2 regions of the Salegentibacter sp. BDJ18 genome follow, and region 1 is predicted to be linked to the other one. Evidence: riboswitches for the same ligand, from Rfam matches in the RefSeq annotation. Region 1 holds a riboswitch; the other holds the start of a gene.
What was found. Region 1 has a riboswitch for thiamine pyrophosphate ahead of J0871_RS05605 (TonB-dependent receptor). Riboswitches for the same ligand answer to the same signal wherever they lie in the genome.
Positions count from the first base shown of each region.

Region 2: it holds a riboswitch for thiamine pyrophosphate, as region 1 does, so the genes downstream of both, pnuC (nicotinamide riboside transporter PnuC) here and J0871_RS05605 (TonB-dependent receptor) in region 1, are expected to answer to the same signal.

Region 1 covers NZ_JAFLQX010000005.1:91,937-100,135, forward strand. Annotated here, with positions in the region: gene arfB (alternative ribosome rescue aminoacyl-tRNA hydrolase ArfB) at 1-197, shown strand, start outside; gene J0871_RS05590 (hypothetical protein) at 639-980, shown strand; gene J0871_RS05595 (sigma-54 dependent transcriptional regulator) at 1,402-2,754, shown strand; gene J0871_RS05600 (ATP-binding protein) at 2,744-5,158, opposite strand; TPP riboswitch at 5,335-5,429, shown strand; gene J0871_RS05605 (TonB-dependent receptor) at 5,543-7,924, shown strand; gene J0871_RS05610 (hypothetical protein) at 7,972-8,199, opposite strand, start outside.
Region 2 covers NZ_JAFLQX010000003.1:164,373-172,571, reverse strand. Annotated here, with positions in the region: gene J0871_RS03275 (S9 family peptidase) at 1-292, opposite strand, end outside; gene J0871_RS03270 (M20/M25/M40 family metallo-hydrolase) at 435-1,985, shown strand; gene J0871_RS03265 (hypothetical protein) at 2,213-2,587, opposite strand; gene J0871_RS03260 (DUF1028 domain-containing protein) at 2,631-3,620, opposite strand; gene J0871_RS03255 (DUF2490 domain-containing protein) at 3,671-4,366, opposite strand; gene J0871_RS03250 (hypothetical protein) at 4,418-4,717, opposite strand; tRNA gene J0871_RS03245 (tRNA-Arg) at 4,838-4,909, shown strand; TPP riboswitch at 4,911-5,113, shown strand; gene pnuC (nicotinamide riboside transporter PnuC) at 5,169-5,774, shown strand; gene J0871_RS03235 (acyl-CoA dehydrogenase) at 5,743-6,756, shown strand; gene J0871_RS03230 (hypothetical protein) at 6,865-7,527, shown strand; gene J0871_RS03225 (hypothetical protein) at 7,592-8,199, shown strand, end outside.

The DNA of each region.
Region 1 (8,199 bases):
ATAGTGAAGAAAGTAGAAGTCAGCATAAAAACAAAGAGCTGGTAGTTGCAAAATTTTTTGAATTACTTCAGGAGAATATTAAAAAACCAAAACCAAGAAAGAAAACTAAACCCAGCAAAGCTGCAAAGTTAAAACGCCTAAAAGCGAAAAAGATCAATGCCGAAAAGAAAGCCCGAAGAAACGATCCTTTAAAATAAGTGAGACCTTTTTCTACATAAGTGTAGAAAAATTCTACAACAATATCCCTGGTTTTGTGGAAACCTAAAAACAATAAAATTTTAAAATGTTAATTTTCAATAGATTAAAATTGTAGGATTTTACTGGTACAATTTTTTATATGTAATTATTGCTAAATTAATATTAAATATAGCAGCTTAAGATACTGTTGTATAATTTAGATTTTCGGAGAAAAAGAGGCCTTAGGGTCTCTTTTTTTGTTTCATAAAATTGGTAATTCTACATTTCTACATAATGTTCTCTTAAAAACCCCAGCTTTCTACATAACAAATTCCCAATTAATTTAGTGTATATTTTGTAAAAAGCTTATTGTTAGATAGTTAGTTAATATTATGAGACTTTGGTATAATTCTTCCTTTATACCTATCATATTTAAACCACAAACTTAAAACCTTATTATTATGAAAAAGCTAGGATTAACCTTAATGGCTGCAGCCGGAATGTTCTTATTCAGTCAAAATGCACAAGCGCAGGTAGAAGAGCCAGAAGAAATGGAACAAATTGAGAGTGTAGAAGAAGCTCAGGAAACAAAAGACGATTATAAAGAAGTTGATGTATTGGCACTTCCGCAAGCAATTAAAGATGCGGTAATGACCGATATGAATGGAGCCGTAGCTGAAGAAGCCTGGGTAAAAGAAAAAGAGGGTAAGAAAGTATATAAACTATCACTTAATGTAGATGGTGAAAAGAAAAAAGCTTACATCGATGCTGAAGGAAATTGGATCGAAAAAGAAGAGAAATAGATTAACTACTTGCTAACTAACCTTAAATTTCCGTTGGATATATTTACCCTACAAACTTCCAACGGAAATTTTTTTAAGAAATTTTAGCTGGAATTTAAGAGAAACCAACTCCTTCGGCACCAGAAAATAACATAAAGTAAGTAGAAAATTCTGTATATTTAGGGTAGAATGTAAACTTGAACGGTTTTAGGACCTTTGGGACCTGCTAACTAACACTTTTAGCCGTTTAAGTTAAGCTGAAAGATTTATGACGATTTACTTAATGTAGTCTGGAAAATGGATACCACCCAATGACACTTTTTAATAAAAATTTAGATTGTCATTGATAGAGACCTTTAACGAGGTCTCTTTTTTTTATGCTTATTTTAAACCCAATGAATTTTAGATTGTTAAATTTGCAAGACGATTTAAATTAAGATCAATGACAAAAATTCTTATAGTTGAAGATGATGTTCCTTTTGGGACTATGTTGAAAACATTTTTAATCAAGCGCGACTATGAGGTTGAATTGGTTTTTTCTGGCTTAGAAGCTTTTAAGAAACTTAAAGCTAATTTTTTTAACCTTATCCTTTCAGATGTAAGATTGCCAGACACTAGTGGTCTTGATATCTTAAAACAGGTAAAGTTAGATAATGCTGGTACGCAGGTTATTATCATGACCAGTTATGCTGAGATTAGCATGGCCGTAGAAGCTATGAAAAATGGTGCTTTCGATTATGTTTCCAAACCATTTAGACCAGAATCTATTTTACAAACAATAAAAAATGCTTTAACCCATACAGAAGTACAACCCGCTGTTGAAAAAAGACCCGAGAAAACACAAAAAACAGATTCTTTGCAAGGGACAAGTTTTGTGAAAGGCGTTAGTGAAGCTGCTTTAAAACTAAGTGATTATATAGAATTAGTAGCTCCCACCAATATGTCGGTTTTAATTATGGGAGAAAGTGGAACCGGAAAAGAACAGGTTGCAAAAAGTATCCATAAACAAAGTAAACGTGCTGATGCTCCTTTTATCGCTGTAGATTGTGGTGCTATTCCTAGAGAACTGGCGTCCAGTGAATTTTTTGGTCATTTAAAAGGATCTTTTACCGGTGCTATAAACGATAAAACCGGGCATTTTGAAGCTGCAAACGGTGGTACACTTTTTCTTGATGAAATTGGAAACCTAAGTTATGAACTCCAGGTGCAACTCCTACGAGCTTTACAGGAAAGAAAAATAAAACCGGTAGGAAGTAATAATGAAATTCAGGTAGATATAAGGGTGATCACGGCCACTAACGAAGATCTTGCACAAGCGGTGAAAGAAGGGGAGTTTAGGGAAGATCTTTATCACCGTCTTAATGAATTCTCTATTAAAGTTCCTGCTTTAAAAGAGCGTAAAGAAGATTTAATGCTTTTTGCTGAATATTTTCTGGAAGAAGCCAATGCTGAATTGGAAAAAAATGTGATTGGTTTTACCGAAAGTGCTATTGAAGCTTTTAAAAACTATAACTGGCCGGGAAACCTAAGGGAGTTAAAGAATATGGTAAAACGTGCGGTACTGCTAACGCAAGATGATATGATTCCTCTTAAAGTATTGCCCCATGAAATAGCCACTGCCTCCCAATCTAATACAGAAACCGAATACGGTCTATTTAAAAATAAGAACGAAGAACAACTTATTTTAGACGCTTTGGAGAAAGCTGGTGGTAATAAAAGTAAGGCGGCAAGATTACTTTCTATAGATCGTAAAACCCTTTATAATAAGCTAAAACAATACGATATTAAACTTTAATCTCCTGCTCCAGTTCTTCCATTAAATTTAAAATGTCAGCTTTTAGCTGCAGAAATTCTTCATCAGAAAAAACTTCTTGTTGTTCCAGTCTTTCAAATTGCCCTGCCTGCTGCCTGGCATTTATTTGTTTTAACATAGGCACCATTTTATGCGCGAGGCGCGCTACCTCTTTAGCATCATTTTTCTTCCTGGCAAGGGCAATAAGTTCAATTTGCGATCTGGAACTTTCTATGAAAGCTTCTAAAATGGTTTGTACTGCTTTTTGATCTCCAGCCGAAAAATCATAAATGTCCTGCAAATCATAAGTGTTGTTTGTAGAATTCTGGAGGTTATTATTTACTTTTTGCTTCAGGTCAAGTTTAAAAATTTCGGCAATACTTTGTTGTAATTTTCCGGGTTTATATGGTTTTAAAAGGCTTTTGTTAAATCCGGCAAGTTTATAAGTTTCAGCATCAATATCGGTCCTGCCAGATAAAGCTATTACCGGTAATTCACTTACTTTATATTTTTTCCTGATATTTTTAATAAGATCAAAACCATCCATTTCTGGCATTTGAATATCGGTTAAAACCAAAGAATAGTTTTTATTTTCCAGTTTTTTCAGTGCGTCATTTCCGTTTAGAGCACTGTCGCATTGCATTCCCATAGATTTTAGCAATTCCCGCGTTAAAGAAAGCTGCGATGGTTCATCATCAACAATAAGTGCTGTTTTACCGCTTAGGTCTGGCATTTCTGAAATTGATACTTCTGCAGTTATTGTTGCCTCAACAGGAAGTTTTCTAACGGGAATAAAAACTGTAAATTCACTACCTTCTCCCTGTTCACTTTCAAGCTTTAGATCACCTTTTAGTAATTCGGTAAGACTTTTTGTGATAGTAAGTCCCAAGCCGGTACCGCCATATGCTTTTTCAATTTTCGTATTTTCCTGTGAAAATTCTTCAAAAATCTCCTCCTGTTTTTCTTTGGAAATTCCTATCCCGGTGTCTTTTACCGAAATAATTAGACAATAGCTATCTTCAATTTCTTTTTTAAGATGAATACCTACTCTTATTTCTCCTTCGTGGGTAAATTTACAGGCATTAGTGATGAGGTTGGCGATAATTTGTTTTATTCTAAAGGGATCACTAAGCACCTGGGTATCGGTTTCTTCTGAAGCTTCAAAAATCACCTCCACCTTTTCATTCTTTGTGGCCGGCAAAGAGTTATAAACGGTGTCTCTTATAAGTTTTGCGGGGTTAAAAGGAAGTTTTTCCACAGTCATTTTACCGGCTTCAAGCTTAGAAAGATCCAATAAATCGTTTACTAAATGCAGAATAAAATGAGAGGATTTCTTCACCTGATCCATATAATGCGACTGCTTGCTATTTAGCGAAGATTTTTCAATTAGATCTGTGTAGCCAATAAGTGTGTTTAGTGGTGAGCGTAAATCGTGGGTAATTGCGGCCATAAATTGCTCACGTTTCTTTAGCAAACTTTCAGCAAAATCTTTGGCTTCTTCTAATTCTCTTCGGTATTGCTGACTTTTAGTAATATCCTGAATTATAAAAATAAGAGACAGCAAAATAATTAAGAAACTCACAATTCCTGCGATAAGGAAGATTTGCGAACTTTCTTCAATCATATTTTGAGAGATTTTGGCGCGTTGTATAGATGCTTCCCGTTCTTCCTGCTCAATTTTTCCAAGCAAACGTCTTAGCTGCTGGTTAATAATCATATCGTTTTCAAGGAATTGCTGTTCCTTTTCGTCTACCGTGTTTTGAAACCTCCTATTGGCAATCTCCAATTGGCTTAGTACATTTCTAACCGAACCAATAATAGAATCGGCGGTGCGGTTCGTGAGTTGTTCAGCGTTATCTTCCCGGGAATATTCCAGCAACCTAATTAATAACCTGCGCTGGTGCGGTTCCAGGTTGGAGAAACGTTGCCTGTAATTGTAGTCGTTAAAAGAAGGGTCTACTTTTCTAAGTTCATTTAAAACCTGTGAATAATAATTTTGGTTACGTTGCTGCTCCCTTAACTTGTAAAGTTCCTGGAGGTTGGAGGTTTTGTCTGAAAGCAATTCAGCAATGCTGTCTAATTCATTTTTCATAGAATTATCAGAATAGCTATTTTTTAAATTTTGGATATCAAGTTGAATGCTGTCTATTTGAAGTTGATACTTTTCCAAATCGGCTTCATTTCCGGTTTGAATAAGCTGCCTGCTTAAATTTTCGGTTTCAAAAAGACTGGTAGTAATATCACTTAGCAGAAATAATTGCTCATTATTGTTACTGTTATTTTCTGAAATTTCACTAAAAGCAACCACCTGTTTCCATACAAACCATACGGCAAGGGCTGCCAGAGCGGCTATCAAAAGATATCCGCCAATCACTTTATAAGTTATTGACTGCTTTGTGTTTCGCATAAAATTGTTACCACCAAAATTACACCATTTAAACGAAATGAAAATAGCATAATCCTGGATCTTAGAATTTTTGTACCTGTTTAAATTTTAAGCCCTTTGCTAAGCTAATGGTTTATAGGGCTTAATTATTGGTTCAAAAATTATGGGAATTCCATAAAAGCTTTATACATTTGCCGCAAATCTCAAAGGGGTGCCACTTAAGTGTGGCTGAGATCATACCCAAAGAACCTGGGCAGGTAATGCTGCCAAGGGACACGCGCAAGTAGCGCAAACGTATGTTACTCCTGAAAATGCCAAAACACCGGTGGGCAATTTCAGGATTTTTTTTATCTAATTTTAACCAAAGAATAATAGCCCCTTTTATTCGTAAATAATTTATTACGAATGAAATCTTTATTATTTTTTACCGGCCTCTGCTTAATTTCATTGCAAGCCGTTGCTCAAACTCACACTTTACAGGGCACAGTCACCCGTGGCGAAACTCCGGTTGAAGGAGTCGCAGTTTATGCTGTAGAACCAGCCGATGGCACCACTACCGATGAGAATGGAAGGTACAGGCTTAAGCTCGAAGAAGGTGAGTACAACCTGGTATTTTCCTATGGAAACCAAAAGACCTTAAAAGTAAAACTGGATCAGGATAAAACTCTGGATGTAGATCTTAGCGATGTACAGGAGGTTTTAGACGAGGTTTTTCTTTCTTCGGTGCGGGTAAGCGCAAAATCGCCAATAACCTACAGCAATCTTACTAACGAAGAGATTGAAGATAGAAACCTGGGACAGGATATTCCTGTGTTAATGAATTATATGCCAAACGTGGTGACTACCAGTGATGCTGGAGCAGGTGTGGGTTATACCGGGATTAGGGTTAGAGGTAGCGGCCCCACCAGTACAAATGTTACCATAAACGGAATTCCTTATAACGATGCCGAAAGTCTTGGAACTTTTTGGGTAAATCTTGGAGATTTTGCCTCTTCTGTAGAAAATCTGCAACTGCAAAGAGGGGTGGGAACTTCTACAAATGGCGCAGGAGCTTTTGGTGCCAGCCTAAACATTTTAACCGATGGTTATAGCAAAGAAGCAAATGCAGAAATTGCCAATAGCTACGGTTCTTTTAATACACACAAGCACACCGTGAAATTCAGTACAGGGCTTATAGACGATCATTGGGAATTTGCAGGTCGAGCTTCTCAAATAAAAAGTGACGGCTATATAGATCGTGCCAGTAGTGATTTAAAGTCTTATTTTCTGCAAGGAACTTATGTAGACGAAAACACCTTAGTAAAAGCCATTACTTTTGGCGGAAGTGAAAGAACTTACCAGGCCTGGTACGGAATTGATGCTGAAACTCTGGAAAATGATAGAACTTACAATCCCGCCGGGGTTTATACCGATGATGAAGGAAATACTAAATTTTACGATAATCAAACCGATAATTACAAGCAGGATCATTATCAGTTATTGTGGAATCAGGAGTATAACAAGAACTGGTCTTCTAACCTTGCTTTTCATTATACTTACGGGCGCGGTTATTATGAAGAATATGAAGAAGACGCTACTTTAAATGAATTTGGGCTGGAGAATTTTCAGGCCGAAGGTGAAGAAGTAACCACTTCAGATCTTGTAGGAACCAAATGGCTGGATAATCATTTCTTCGGAAGCGTTTTCAGTCTAAATTATCAGGATCAGGATTGGGATGTGATTTTTGGCGGTGGCTGGAACCGATATATTGGAGACCATTTTGGAGAAGTAATTTATACTCGTTTTGCCAGGAATAATGATCCTTATGAGCCGTATTATGAAAATACAGGAACAAAAACCGATTTTAATCTCTACGGAAAAGCCACGTATGCAGTTTCAGAAAAACTGGCGGCTTATTTAGACCTGCAGGTAAGAACCATAGATTATGAAACCGAAGGAATGCTATCTGAAGGTACTCAATTTCTGGTAGATGATTCATTTACCTTTTTTAATCCCAAAGCCGGATTAACTTATGCCTTAAACGATCAAAATCAGTTCTATTTTTCTTATGCCCGTGCTAATAGGGAACCACGCCGCAGCGATTACGAAAATGGCGAACCTGCACACGAAGAATTAAACGATTTTGAATTAGGGTGGCGCCATAATACACCATCGGTTCAACTAAACACCAACCTTTATTATATGGATTATCAAAACCAATTAGTACTTACTGGTGGTATTGATGATGTTGGCGCTTTTATTCGTGAAAATAGCGGAAATAGTTATCGTTTAGGTTTGGAAATAGATGCAGTAATTAGGCTTTCAGATAAAATATTTGTTAGACCAAACCTGGCTTTAAGCCGAAATAAAAATGTAGATTTTGTTTCTACCTGGAATGGAGAATTAGTTGATTTTGGAAATACAGATATTTCCTTCTCTCCTTCTATAGTAGGAGGAAACCGGATTACTTACCTACCCGCAGAAGGATTAGAATTAAGCCTTCTTTCAAAATATGTAGGAGAGCAGTATATGAGTAATATTGAAGCCGAAAACTCTAAGCTGGACGCTTATTTTGTGAACGATTTTAATATTCAGTATACCTGGCGAAATGCCCCTTTATTTAAAGAAGTTGTTTTTACAGGTTTAGTAAATAATATCCTGGGAGAAGAATATGTTTCTAATGGATATTACTACACATTTAATGTAGAAAACCCAGACACTACTACAGGTTTACAAACCTTAGATGGTGCGGGTTACTATCCGCAGGCCACCACAAACTTTTTAGCCGGAATTAATTTGAAATTTTAATTTGTTTGTCGCCTCTCTCCTCCTTATTACCAGGATGGGGGAGGTTTTTAATTATAAACCTCAATAGTATTATTACGGCGCTCAATTCGGTAAGGTTTCATAGAGTATTCTCCTTCCCCTTCCATTAATTCACCGGTAATTATATTATAAGAATTTGCATCTTCACAGTTACAGGTAGCAATAATTCCTTCAACCGTCATTGCAGAACAATTATTCGGCGGATGATTGGGGTCGCTTAATTCAAAAGCGGTGTATTGTGAATTATTGATATTATA
Region 2 (8,199 bases), on a different contig from region 1:
TTCCTCGTTCTTCTTCTAAACTTACTTTGCTGATTTTTGAAGTATTGTTCAGTTCAATTTTATAAAGCGAATCTTCAGCATTTTTTTCAGGATTATAATCAAAATAAATGGTTTCGCTATCGGCACTCCATTTTACATTAGAAGGGAAAGTACCCATCCAATTAGGATCTTGCATAATTTTTTCTACAGAAAGTTCACTTGTTTGGGAAATTCCGGAAAAACTTAAACCTAAAAATATTAAAAAGAGAAACTGAAATTTAAAATTGAAGGGGTTTTGTAGCGTTTTTTTCATTGATTTAAGGAGTTGTGGGTTTATTTTTTAAAAACACTGCCAATATAGTTAAATAGATAATATCTGTAAAGAATCTGTAGGAAATGCCCCCCCGGATTTAATTAATATATTTACGCTTAAAATTTAAATTTAATAATTCAGGATGAAGAAAAATTTCCGCACACTTTTTAGTTTATTCCTTGTAGCCGGGGCATTGCAGGTACAGGCACAGGAAGAGATGGTTAACAAAATTGTAACCGAGGCCAATGAAAATTCAAAATTAGAAGAACTTGCCCACGAGCTTGTGGATGTGGTAGGACCACGTTTAGTAGGAACACCACAAATGAAAAATGCTCACGACTGGGCAGTAAAGAAATATGATAGCTGGGGAATTTCAGCTGAAAACGAAGAATATGGTACCTGGCGTGGCTGGGAGCGTGGCATTACCCATATTGACCTTGTAGAGCCAAGATTAAGAACGCTGCAAGGTAGGCAACTTGCCTGGAGCCCTTCAACCGGAAAAAAAGGGGTAACCGCTGAGGTTGTGCTATTGCCAAAAGCTTCAGATTCTACTGCATTTGCCAATATGCTTTCTTCGGTTAAGGGAAAATTTGTGATGATCTCGGTTAATGAACCTACCGGTAGACCTCCATACAACTGGGAAGAATGGGCTACTGAAAAGTCCTGGAAAATGATGCAGGGAAGTATAAAAGAAGCCGATTCTATTTGGAGGGACCGAATTAGCAAAACCGGGTATGGTTACAGAGAATTACCTAAAGCACTGGAAAACGCAGGGGCTGCCGGAATTATAACTTCTAACTGGTCTCACGGGTTTGGTGCAAATAAAGTATTTGGAGCTTATACCAATAAAATTCCAACTTTGGACCTTAACCTGGAAGATTACGGCTTGCTTTATCGTTTAGCTGAAAATGATAATACTCCCAAAATAAAAGTGGTTGCTCAGTCTAAAGATCTTGGTGAAGTACCTACGTTTAATACTATTGCAAGAATCGAAGGCAGCGAAAAACCTGAAGAATATGTTGTTCTTTCAGCACATTTTGATTCCTGGGACGGTGGAACCGGTGCTACAGATAACGGTACGGGAACTATTGTAATGATGGAAACAATGAGAATTCTTAAAAAACTTTATCCAAATCCTAAGCGAACAATTATTGCAGGACATTGGGGAAGTGAAGAACAAGGACTTAATGGTTCTCGAGCTTTTGTAAAAGATAATCCGGAGATTGTGGCTAATGTACAAGCCTTATTCAACCAAGATAATGGAACCGGAAGGGTTAAGAATATTAGCGGACAGGGTTTTCTACACGCTTACGATTATATAGGAAGATGGCTGGAGCCGGTTCCGCAGGAAATTAAGGGAGAAATTGAAACTTCTTTCCCGGGAACTCCATCAAGTGGAGGAACAGATCACGCTTCTTTTGTAGCAGCCGGTGCACCAGCATTTATGCTTAATTCTTTAAATTGGTCTTACTGGGATTATACCTGGCATACCAACTTAGATACTTATGATAAAATTGTTTTTGATGATGTGAGAAGCAACGTGATCTTAACCGCGATTATGACCTATATGGCGAGTGAAGATCCAGAAACTACTTCCAGGGAAAAAGCAGTATTGCCAATAAGCAGAAGATCGGGTGAACAAATGACCTGGCCTGAGCCAAGAGATGGAGAGCGAAAAGGGGGATTGGATTAAGGTCTAACTAATAAAAAGCTTGTTTGATTTTTTCTCTTTTCGTCAAGCTGAACTTGTTTCAGTTTCTAACTTGTTTCAGGATCTTAGATCCTGAAACAAGTTCAGGATGATGAATTTAAAAACGTCATTACGAAAGACGAAGCAATCTGTAGAATAATAACAGATCCCTGCACTCCGTTCGTAATGACGTTTTATTTTTTTATTTCAGTATTTATAAAACCTCAAAATTAACTTTGAAGATCCGCTCCTACAGGAATTGAGCAATCGTGATAAGGCTCACCGTGTGGAGGGTTTTTAGAAGGTTTTGAATCCTTCAACCTAATTGGTGAAGTAGTCATTTCAGAACCTGAACCTGCATTGGTGTTGTTACTTGCTCCGCTTAAAGAAGCACCAACGGGCATATCACAGCGGTGCCCGGGTTCACCATGAGGAGGGTTTACATCTGGGGTTTCTGCATTTCCAGATGTGTTTCCACTCATTTGGGTATTTGGAGCAGTTTGGGTTTCTTCAGCAGTTTTTTCTTCTGAGTCTTTACAAGAAGTAAATGCGGTAAGTGATACAACCGCAAGTCCAAGCATAACTTTATTAAGAGTAATTTTCATAACAGCATTATTTTAAGTTATAAATATACTAAATCTGTGAAGATTACTTAGTAAGCATCTTCATTTCCTCTTTGCTAACGTTTATGAGGCCGGCTTTGGGCAAACGCTTCAGCATTATTCTCCAGTTTTCGTCTTCATCAAAAATTCTATCAAAAATTTGTTTCGCTTCTTGTAAACGATCGCTGTTAGCAAGAGCCACAGCTTTCCAGAAACGCATTTCCAGGTTGTTGGGAAACATACTTTCTGCGGTGCCGTATTCTTCTAAAGCTTTTTCTACATTTCCTTCTTCCATGGCAAGATCACCGCGGTTCATAAATTCGTAGGCTCTTGCGGTTTTAAGCAAACGTTCTAATTCTTCAATAGGATTGTCGTGATCGTCTACCCTAAGATCTATTTTTTTGTCTTTCCAAACTTCGTCAACCTTATCTGGCCCCACCACAATTAAGGCGGCCGATTGTTTTCCGCGTATGTCTCCGCCAGCATCCTGGGCGGCTTTTAAAACCGCAACAACTCTTTCAGCCAGAGGTAAGTTTGCATTTTCAACGAAAGCTTCTGCCATTGCGGGAACAACTTTATCATTCAGCATCATATTAGCCTGGACTGAAAAATTATCTCCATTAAGATGTTCGGCTTCAGCTACACATTTTTCCCCGGTATATGCAGCATTATCGCCAGATTTTCCTAAAATGGCAAGCTGTCTAAATTCGCGACCTTCATCATTATTTATAAGACTTTCTACGGCTTCTTCAGGAGTATAACCTTCATCTAAAAGTTTGAGTCCCTGGGGGCCAAATGCGGGATTTACAAAAGATTGAGTAGCAACCACTCCAACCCCAGATTTCCCCCAGGCTACCAATGGACCCACCGAAAACCAGTGACTTTGAACGCCCACGGCCATTTCCCCGGTTTTTGCATCGCGCGCCACAATAGAATACGTGTGCGCGAAAGCGTCTCCGCTAATTTCAGAAGTTTGAGCTTTGGTATTTAAGGTTGAAATAAATATTAAAGCGAAAAAAAGTAAAAATTGCTTCATAATTCAGGTTTCTGATTAGAAGCTAAGATAACGAAACTCTGCTGAATTACTTAAAAAGTATGATGCAGGCTAAGCTGAATTTGTCCTTTGCTAACCGTATTAGTAGTTTGTGTCATATACCCTCCCTGGAGTTTAAGATTGTCTTTTAGGGCATAACCCAGGGCAGAATAGAACCGGTTACGGTCAAATAATTCTACACTTCTACCATCACCAATTTCGCGTTCACCGTTAATGAAGATCTCGTTATATAAGGCAAGATAAACAGCATTCTTGTTGAGGTTTTTCTGATTTAAAGGCACATTTAAAAATATATTATAGCGATAACGCGTTCTAAAATCCTGATTTTCTACCCAACGCTGTTCGTATCTAAAACGGTGCGTGAGGTAAAATCTATTGCTCAATTTATGCGGAAGTAAAGCCTCCTGATAAATCCTGCTTTCACCCGAAGTTTCGTTACCCTCGCCAAACTCACCGGAGGTAATATTTCCATATCCCAGGGTGAATTTTATATCGGTATTTTTTGGGGAATAGGTGAGTCCGCCACGAATAAGCAATTGTTCTAAATCACCGCCCAGATCCCAGTTTCTATATTGAATATCTCCCTGAAGTCCCCATTCACTTTCCCCAAAATTTGTATTCCAAAAATACATATACCAGGCGCCGGTTTGATCTTCATCAACTTGGGCATTGACAGAAAAAGACATAAATAAACTAAAAAGAACTGCGGAAAGGAGTGATTTTTTCATTTTTGCTTTTTCCGCAAATATAACATTCCGTAAGAAAAAAATAAGGATTTGCTATTCTTTCACTTCGGTAACCAGAATATAATCCGGACCACCATCTACAGGGTAACCTTCAATTTTTGCTCCTGAAATAGTAACTTCTTTCCCAACATATTCGTCTAAACTTACTTTTTCACTTTTTAGCGCATATAACTCGTCTTCAGTATTTAAAGTATGAGTGCCATATTGGTAGGAAGTTATACCCTGGCTTTCTATAGTTCCTTTAAGCTGCATATGTTCTTCAGAATTTTGCCTGTCACAATTTGTACTTAAAAAAATGAGCCCTGTAACCATGCTTAAAATAATAGCTTTCATAAAGATTGGGTTTAAAATATAAGTTTGATTAAAATTAATAAAAGCAAAGTAACCAGCTGAAGTTTTAAATTATAATATGATGAATTTCTGAAAACATTATTATTTTTGTCCCGCTTACAAGGCCTCATAGTTCAACGGATAGAATAAGAGTTTCCTAAACTTTAGATCCAGGTTCGATTCCTGGTGAGGCTACTTTATTGAAATGGGGTGCTTGCTATAAAGCGGGCTGAGATGATACCCAGGAGTTTACTCGATAATCGAGATTAAAACATTTAAAATGTTTTTTCTTGAATAAGAGATATTTTCCAAAAATGCCTTTTGGGGCTTGCCCCGAGGTTATTTACTCCAAACCTGATCCGGATAATGCCGGCGTAGGGATTTTCTAAGCATAGGTTGCATTACTGCAATTTTTAGCTATTTCATCACCTCATTTCATTGATAATTTAGAACAATGATAGAGGATTTCTTTACACAACTTACCTGGCAACAAGCCCTGGGAACCACTTTTGGAGTGGTGCAGGTGTTACTGGCACGAAAAAACAATATTCATAATTACTTATTCGGGATTGTTTCCATTCTTATTAGTCTGTTTGTAATGTACCGGTCTAAACTTTATGCCGATATAATTCTAAACCTTTATTATCTCGTAATGAGTATTTATGGTTGGTTTTACTGGAGATACGGAAAGAAAGAAGAAGAAACCCCCATTTCTTATTCCAGTAAATCTGAACACTTAAAAGCCCTGGGAATTGTATTGACCTGTTTTGCAATAATGAGTTACTGGCTTCGCTTCCATACAGATTCTGATGTTCCATTTTGGGATGCCGCGGTAAGCGGCTTTACCTGGGCGGGAATGTGGCTTATGGCTAAAAGAAAAATGGAGAACTGGATTTTTCTTAATATCAGCAATAGCATTGCTATTCCTTTACTTATTTATAAAGAATTATACATATATGCCGGCTTAACTATTTTCCTGTTTATTGTAGGAACTTCGGGGTATTTTAAATGGCGAAAAATTATAAAAAATGAAAAAAGAAAAGAGGCAGCAAGCGCTTAGAGAGCTATGTTTGGGCGTAGATATATTTCCTGAAGAAGTTTTAACCTGGATTGCCGTAGAAAATCTCTGGAATATTTGGGTGCCTAAGAAATATGGCGGACTGGAATTTACGCTTACCGAAGGGCTTTTAAAACTGCAGGAACTGGCCCGAATTGACGGTAGTCTTGGTTGGACGGTGACTTTATGCAGTGGCGCTAATTATTTTATAGGAAACCTGGAACCTGAAACTGCAGCACAGATTTTTAAAACTTCAAAACCTACTATTTTAGGAGGTAGTGGTGGCGTTTTTGGAACAGCTGAAAAAATTGGTGATGATTATAAAATTTCCGGAACCTGGCGTTATGCTACAGGCGCAAATTATTTAACCCATTTTACACTTAATGCTGAAATTTATGAAAATGGTAAAGCCTTATTAAATGAGGATGGCTCGCCTAAAATACGTTCGTTTATTTTACCTAAAAATGATGTGAAAATTGTTGAAGATTGGCACACGATGGGTTTAAAAGCTTCGGTTACGCATTCTTTTGAAGTAAAAAACGTTTTTGTTTCTAAACGCTTTAGTTTTATTTATAATGAATTTCACCAGCCGCAGGATATTTTTAAAATTCCGTTTTCAGTATTTGCCGATTTAACGCTTTGGGTTAATTATGTGGGAATGGCCCAGCATTTCCTGGAAGAAGCACGCAGTTTTATTTCTAAAAGTATTCTGGAAAACTTAGAAAAATGTATTGCTGTTTCTCAAGATGAAATTTCAGCATATTCTAAAACTATTGAAGATGAGATTGTAGCTGGAAATAAAATTTTAAATTCCTATTCAAAAGAAATTCATTCTTCGGCTTCAAATTCAGTAAAAAATCTTTCAAAAAATATTATTGAAATCTATCCTTTTTTAGGGGTAAAAGCCAGTAGAAACGGCCATCCTTTAAACCAGGTTTTTTGCGATTATTTTACCGCAACCCAGCATCATATTTTTACAAAATAGCGCTTCTAAAAAGAAATAAGATTTAAAGTGAATTCATCTATTTAGTGGTGAAAAATGATTATCATGATCAATGCGGTAATTTATTTAAAAACCGACTAAATACTTAAGATGAAATATAAAATAAACATAGAGAAAGTTCAAACACTTGATGAAATTAAGGAATACTGGACGAAAGAAGATTATATAGAATTGCTAAAAAGATTTGATTATCCAGAGGCCGAAGAGTCTGATCCTGAAACTTTAAGGGAATTGTTATTTATGGCTATTTCCGATTTTGAACCCGGGGAAGCGGCAAAATTGGTTTTAGATTACAAGCTGGGCGAGGAATTATCTGAAGGCCAAATTGAGCAAATCTCCAATGATATGTTGATAGATACGGTTTGTGAAGAATATCCTGAAATGGAATTACAATCCAGGTTATTCCATGTTAATCAACTGCTTTTTAAAGCTTACAACGGGAAATTTCCCAGCTCAAGCGCTACAATTATTCATTGTTCCATTACTTCCCCAGACGCTTCTTCACAACTGGATAAAGCTACAATACTAAGATTATTGAATGATGGACTTTCAGACAGGAATATTGTGAAAAGATTGTTTGAAGAACAAATGAATGCAAATGCCGAATTTCCGGAAGCAGAAAATATTATCTGGGATTTAGAGGTTTCAGAAAACGAGCATTATAAAATCACAACTTCTGGAAATCTTATTAAAAAAGATGAGATAATTGCTTCAGATTGGGAGAAAGAAATAGAAGAAAATTCAGAAAAATAAACTGAATAAGATTACTGTAGAGGGATAGAAATTTTATCTATTTTTATCTCTCTAAAATCTAATTATGAAAAAAACTTTCCTGCAGTTTCTTGCGTTAATTTTACTGCTTGTTTCCTGTTCTACCGATAATAATAATCCTGAAAGTTCAGAAAATCCTGAGACAGAAATTGAGGACACATTCAATTATCTGGCCCTTCGTGCTAACGGGAATTTATATGAAATTGGAAATAAAACGGGAGAAGTTTCGGCAGTGGGTTCAATTTCAGCAATGCGGGGTAATCTAAATATGATTCCCAGTACGGTAACTGCTTCTGCAGAGAAGATCTTTATTTACGAACATCTTTTTGATCCCTTTCACGGTCGGGTTTTGGTGATGGATAAAGAAACCAGATCTGTAGAAGTTTTTGTGCTTGATTTTCCGGTAGAAATATTTGGGGAAAATGCCGGCTTAAATAGTTTAGATTGGGATGCCGCGCAAGCTAATCTGGTAGGAATTGTAAAAGATGAGATGGAGTATAATAACAATAATACCAGCCGCGTAGTGAGAATAGATCCTGAAACTATGGCCCTTAGTTATGAGGGGATTTCTTTTGGTCATAATATTACGCTTTCAACAAGCCTGCTCGGTAATAAATTGTATGCACTAAGCTCTACTACCGGGGATTTGGAACA